DNA from 2 places in the Loigolactobacillus backii genome. Region 1 is predicted to be linked to the other one. Evidence: predicted binding sites of a transcription regulator. Region 1 holds the regulator's gene; the other holds the start of a gene.
What was found. Region 1 encodes CtsR, which represses protease genes until heat stress. Its sites were predicted from a motif close to TTGGTCAAAAAAGGTCAAANA; they were not measured.
Positions count from the first base shown of each region.

Region 2: AYR53_RS12095 (ATP-dependent Clp protease ATP-binding subunit) is a predicted target of CtsR. The motif match lies at 1,153-1,173, and genes of this name have one in related genera.

Region 1 covers NZ_CP014873.1:1,413,991-1,417,382, reverse strand. Annotated here, with positions in the region: gene AYR53_RS06210 (ATP-dependent Clp protease ATP-binding subunit) at 1-1,875, opposite strand, end outside; gene AYR53_RS06205 (CtsR family transcriptional regulator) at 1,896-2,366, opposite strand; tRNA gene AYR53_RS06200 (tRNA-Pro) at 2,732-2,805, opposite strand; tRNA gene AYR53_RS06195 (tRNA-Gly) at 2,823-2,894, opposite strand; tRNA gene AYR53_RS06190 (tRNA-Pro) at 2,915-2,988, opposite strand; tRNA gene AYR53_RS06185 (tRNA-Arg) at 3,016-3,089, opposite strand; tRNA gene AYR53_RS06180 (tRNA-Leu) at 3,104-3,189, opposite strand; tRNA gene AYR53_RS06175 (tRNA-Gly) at 3,212-3,283, opposite strand; tRNA gene AYR53_RS06170 (tRNA-Thr) at 3,297-3,369, opposite strand; tRNA gene AYR53_RS06165 (tRNA-Leu) at 3,391-3,392, opposite strand, start outside.
Region 2 covers NZ_CP014873.1:2,623,145-2,626,536, forward strand. Annotated here, with positions in the region: gene ptsP (phosphoenolpyruvate--protein phosphotransferase) at 1-300, opposite strand, end outside; gene AYR53_RS12085 (phosphocarrier protein HPr) at 300-566, opposite strand; gene AYR53_RS12090 (hypothetical protein) at 816-1,007, opposite strand; gene AYR53_RS12095 (ATP-dependent Clp protease ATP-binding subunit) at 1,238-3,392, shown strand, end outside.

The sequences.
Region 1 (3,392 bases):
TAACACAACCGAATATGGTTTCTGCCGAACTTGCTCGGTTAACTGACCGCCTTCGTCATAACCAACGTAGCCAGGCGGTGCTCCGACAAGACGGGAGGTTGAATACTTCTCCATATATTCGGACATATCAACTCGAATCATATTATCCTCTGAACCAAACATTGCTTCAGCCAAGGCCTTCGCCAATTCAGTCTTACCAACACCAGTTGGTCCAAGAAACATAAATGAACCAATTGGCCGTTGTGGATCTTTTAGCCCACTACGAGCCCGGCGAATTGCCCGCGAAACAGCTGAAACTGCTTCTTCTTGACCAACTACTCGTTTATGCAAAACTTTTTCTAAATTAACTAACCGGTCACTTTCACTTTTACGCAATTGGGTCAAAGGCACACCAGTCCATTGCGAAACAACCGTCGCAATATCCTCTGGCATAACCTTAACATCCTTACGCACACCGTTTGTTTCACCTGTCTTGGCCGCCTTAGCTTCCAACTTTGCCTTTACCTTCATTTCGTCTTCACGAATAGCGGCGGCCTTTTCAAAGTCTTGTTCTTCAATGGCCTTTTCTTTAGACTTAGTTAGTTCGGTTAGCCGTGTTTCTAACTTGTTTTCAGGTGTTTTCTTACTGGCGGCATCCAAACGTACTGAAGCCGCTGATTCATCAATTAAATCGATTGCCTTATCTGGTAAGAAACGGTCACTAATATAACGTGCAGAAAGGACAACCGCTTCATGAACGGCCTCGTCAGTAATTGTGACGCCATGATGTTCTTCATAACGACTTCGTAGTCCAAGTAAAATCTCTTCTGCCTCTTTTTGCGTTGGTTCGTTAACTTGAATTGTAGCAAATCGTCGCTCTAAGGCAGCATCTTTTTCAATATATTTTTGGTATTCATCTAAAGTAGTTGCACCAATAACTTGCATTTCGCCACGAGCTAAGGCCGGCTTCAAAATATTGGAAGCATCAATCGCGCCTTCAGCACCCCCGGCACCAATTAAAGTATGCAATTCATCAATAAATAGAATAACTTGTCCATCTTTATAAATTTCGTCGATTACTTTCTTTAAACGATCTTCAAATTCCCCACGATATTTTGTGCCAGCGACCAATGATCCCATATCTAACGCCATTAAGCGCTTTTTACGCATATCGTCCGGTACATCACCATTAATAATCTTTTGTGCTAAGCCCTCAGCAATGGCAGTTTTACCAACCCCAGGTTCGCCAATTAAAACAGGATTATTTTTAGTTCGGCGGGATAAGACTTGAATCAAGCGCCGAACTTCTTTACTTCGTCCGACAACAGGGTCCATTTTATTTTCGCGTGCTAATTGTGTTAGGTCACGCGCTAAAGAATCTAGCGTTGGTGTTCCTTCACTTTGCTGCGCCTGACGATTTCGAGTTTGGCCACGACGTTTAGTTGTTGTATCGTTAACACCCAATTTTTTTAGAACCATTTGCCGAGTTTTACTTAGACTTAACCCTAAATTAGTTAAAATACGTGAAGCCAGAATGTCATCTTCACGGAGTAACCCCAACAAAATATGTTCCGTGCCAATCTTCATTGCGCCCATGCGTTTGGCCTCATCACCGGCATATGAAAGCACTTGTTTGGCCTTGGGTGCGTAAGGAAGGTAGACGTCCTTTTTGGTTTCTGCTGAAGTACCATAGCCAGTAAAACGTTCAATTTCCTCACGGATGTCAGTTTCATTAACTGATAATTGCCGCAATGTCTTACCTGCAATCCCGTCATTTTCAATGACAAGTGCAAGTAATAAATGCTCCGTACCCACAGCATGATGGCGGAAATACTTTGCTTGTTCCTGTGCGAGAACTAAAACGTTTTTTGCACTCGGTGTAAATAAATTATCCATTAAGCGTCCCTCACTTTCGCTTACTCTCTTTCATAACGCAAATGATTTAGAAGACTGGTTAAAATTCGCGCTCTTAACTCTGCTTCCAATTGTCGATCATTTAAAGCTAACGTCTGGTGGCTAGTCGCGGCCAAAATTAAATTGGCGTCTCTTCGCTCGATAGCATTATCCTCATAAAGCTTTTGAACAATCGCCAACGTATCCCGCTGGCTAATCTGGTGTCCAACCAGTCCTATGAGTGTATCTAGCATATCACGATCGTCTAATAATTTCACCTTTTCAATACGAATATAACCACCACCACCACGCTTACTTTGAACAAGATAACCACGTTGAATTGTAAAACGAGTATTAATCACATAATTAATTTGGGATGGAACACAGTTAAACAATTCTGCTACCTCGGAACGCCGAATTTCGACACGAGTTGATTCATTCAGGATCTGTTTTAAATAGGCCTCGATAATATCAGAAATATTTTGTCCTTGCATCTGTCCTCACCTTAACTTTGACTAATATTGACTATTATTATAGAAGATAATTATAAATTTGCAAAGAATTTAGATTAAATAATTTACTAACATTACAAAATGATGCGTTAATTTGTAGTTAAGAATAGGTCGTGTTTGGAAAATACTTTTATTAGTATTCTTCCGACTAATCTGGTGTAAATGTTTTTAAAAATGACCATCAATTAGCATTGGAATAAGTTTGAGGCCATACGCCAAATTGATATTTGAAAGAGCATTTGGCATTAAAGCCAGTAGTTTAGACCAATAACTAAAAAGGACTACCTCGTAAATAGCTTACGATATAGTCCCAATTTTAAATCTCCGAATAATATTATTTTCAATAGTCGGGAAAACAGGATTCGAACCTGCGACCCCTACGTCCCGAACGTAGTGCTCTACCAAGCTGAGCTACTTCCCGAAAAATAGCAAAAAACAAGCGGAAGACGGGATTCGAACCCGCGACCCCCACCATGGCAAGGTGATGTTCTACCACTGAACTACTTCCGCATGAAAAATATTAATTATAATCGGGAAAACAGGATTCGAACCTGCGACCCCTTGGTCCCAAACCAAGTGCTCTACCAAGCTGAGCTATTTCCCGATGTTACTTTTTTGTAAAAACAAAAAATGCACCCAGTAGGAGTCGAACCTACAACCTTCTGATTCGTAGTCAGACACTCTATCCAATTGCGCTATGGGTGCAAATATTTATTTAATGCCGAGGACCGGAATCGAACCGGTACGGTGATTACTCACCGCAGGATTTTAAGTCCTGTGCGTCTGCCAGTTCCGCCACCCCGGCAAGGTTGAAAAACTCGGAACTAAGCGGAAGACGGGATTCGAACCCGCGACCCCCACCATGGCAAGGTGATGTTCTACCACTGAACTACTTCCGCATAACAATAAAAATGCCGACTAGACGATTCGAACGCCCGACCCTCTGATTACAAATCAGATGCTCTACCAACTGAGCTAAGTCGGCATACTACTTACTTCATACAACTG
Region 2 (3,392 bases), 1.2 Mb from region 1:
ATTAACTTTTTTATCCTTAATACCACTTTCAATTGCACCAACAAATTCTGGATCATCCAAAATCATCATGTGTGCATCAAAAACTTGGGCCTCTTCTTCACCCAAGCTTTTAGCAGCTGTTTCGCGAACTAACTTTAATTCCGCACTAGAAGCAGCGACCGCTTTATGCAAGCGATCAACTTCTGCTTGAACGTCATCAATCGACTTTTTAGAAAATGATAAATCAGGTTGAACGAGTAAATATGCCTTTGCTCGTGCAATGCCGTCAGATGCAGCAATCCCTTTTAACATTTCCGTCATTAGTCTGCGAGTCCTTCTTTCTTCATTGTATCAGCAACTGCGTTAATTGCGTCTGCTTCATCAGCACCTTCAGCAGAAATTGATACATCAGCACCTTGGCCAACACCAAGCGACATGACACCCATAATTGACTTTAAGTTAACAGACTTGCCCTTATATTCAAGGTTAACATCTGAATTAAACTTACTAGCAGCCTGTACTAATAATGTAGCAGGACGTGCGTGAATACCTGTTTCTGCAATAATATGAAAATCGCGTTTTTCCATAACTAATCATACTCCTTCAACTTATATATTAAGATATGTTAGGGCTTTCCCTTTTTGGTACCCTAAGGCGAAACGACATTTCAATCACTCGATTGTCCTTTCACTGTTAAACATTACCATTTTTTTTACAGTTCGACAACCACTTTGCGACCGTTTTCTTTAGTATTTTCAATGTTTAATAAAAATTTAGCAATCGTTTTCGCCGTTTCAATGGTATATACCGTTTGTTAGCGTTTTCTTACTAAATTATTATTTTTGTCCCGCCGTTCGATCATAATGATAGGTCACATTTCCGCCTCGATGGGCTTCCCCCACAATACTTTTACGTCTTGGATAATCCAACCAAGCCGTCCGAAAAGCGTAAAAGTCATCTTTAGAAACCTCAATTATTTGTCTTTTTCCGGCCTCTAGTTCCGCTAATTGTGTTTTATAATCGGTCATTTTCTTTGCCTCATTTCTTTTCCTATCCTATAATAATAGTGTACACGACATATGTTTGAAATGAAATTAGCACTCGAAAATATTTCTGCCAAATTTTCGTGTTAATTCCTTGCATCTCAAAACATTAATTTGTATAATGCATTTGAAGGTCAAAGATGGTCAAATAAACCTTTGCCTTTTACCCTATCTATAACGACAATAATTATGTATGAAAGGTTGTGAAATAGTCGATGCTATGTCAAAACTGTCATAAGAACGAGGCAACCATCCATTTATATACAAATGTCAATGGCACTCGCCAACAGATCGATCTTTGTCAAAATTGTTACCAATTATTAAAGAAACAACAAGGTAACCCAACTGGTGGTCAACCAATTAATGCGGCTGGCACTGGCGATCCATTTGGCTTTAGTAACTTAGACGACATTTTCCGGGCTATGGGCCAAGGTAGTATGCCTGAGAATAATGGCCAATCATTCCAACAAGGTCCCCAGACGCAAGCCGGTGGTAACGGCGGTAACGGTCGTGGTGGTAAAAATGGTAATGGTGGCCTACTTGAACAATTTGGTGTTAACCTCACCAACTTAGCCAAGCAAGGTAAAGTTGACCCAGTCATTGGTCGCGATAAAGAAATTGAACGTGTCATTGAAATTCTAAATCGTCGAACAAAAAATAACCCAGTCCTCATTGGTGAGGCTGGTGTCGGTAAAACCGCAGTCGTCGAGGGCTTGGCCCAAAAGATTGTGGCCGGACAAGTACCACAAAAGCTACAAAATAAAGAAATCATTCGCTTGGATGTTGTTTCACTTGTTCAAGGGACCGGTATTCGTGGTCAATTTGAGCAACGGATGCAACAGTTAATGGATGAAGTTCGTAAAAATGAAAATGTCATTCTCTTTATTGATGAAATTCACGAAATTATGGGTGCTGGTAATGCCGAAGGTGGAATGGACGCTGGTAACGTTTTGAAGCCGGCCCTTGCTCGTGGTGATTTCCAATTAGTTGGTGCAACGACATCAAATGAATACCGTAAAATTGAAAAAGACGCGGCACTTGAACGCCGTTTTCAGCCAGTTCACGTTGAAGAACCAACTGTAGACGAAACAGTGCAGATTTTAAAGGGATTGCAAAAGAAGTACGAAGATTACCATCACGTTAAGTATACTGATGAAGCAATCAATGCTGCCGCAACCTTGTCTAACCGTTATATTCAGGATCGTTTCTTACCAGATAAGGCCATTGACCTACTTGATGAGGCTGGTTCTAAAAAGAACTTAACGATTAATACAGTTGATCCAAAAGTCATTAAGGAAAAAATGCAACAGGCTGAAAGTCAAAAACAACAGGCTTTAAAGCAAGAAGATTACGAAAAGGCCGCTTACTATCGTGATCAAGTCAAAAAATTGACTAAAATGCAAGCCAGCGATACTGCTAGCGAGGATACACCATCCATTGGTGAAAGTGACATGGAACAAATTGTCGAAGAAAAGACAAATATTCCTGTCGGTGAATTACATTCAAAAGAACAGAAACAATTAAGAACATTAGCTAGTGACCTTGACAAACATGTTATTGGTCAAACTGAAGCAGTTAACAAGGTTGCACGGGCGATTCGCCGGAATCGGATTGGCTTTAATAAATCTGGCCGTCCAATTGGTTCTTTCTTGTTTGTTGGCCCTACTGGTATTGGTAAAACCGAGCTGGCTAAGCAATTGGCTCAAGAACTATTTGGCTCAGAAGACTCCATGATTCGTTTTGATATGAGTGAATATATGGAGAAACATTCGGTTTCCAAGTTAATCGGTTCACCGCCTGGCTACGTTGGTTATGAAGAAGCTGGGCAATTAACTGAAAAAGTTCGCCGTAATCCTTATAGTTTAATTTTACTGGATGAAATTGAAAAGGCACATCCTGATGTGATGCACATGTTCTTACAAATTCTTGACGACGGTCGTTTGACTGATGCACAGGGTCGAACTGTCAGTTTCAAGGATACGATTATCATCATGACCTCTAATGCTGGTCAAGGTGACGCCGAAGCTAATGTTGGTTTTGGTGCTGCCGCTGCTGGCCAAACACATTCAATTATTGATCAGCTTTCTAATTACTTTAAACCTGAATTTTTAAACCGTTTTGACGATATTGTTGAATTTAACTCTTTGACGAAGAAAGATTTGTTGAAGATCGTCGATTTGATGTTGGCCGACGTTAACCAAATGACTGCTGACCAAGGTTTAACTATTCACGTCACCGAAGCCGCCAAAGAAAAATTAGTTGATCTAGGTTACAATCCTGCTATGGGTGCACGACCATTACGCCGTGTTATTCAAGAGCAAATTGAAGACCAAGTTGCTGATTATTATTTGGATCACGCTGATGAAAAGG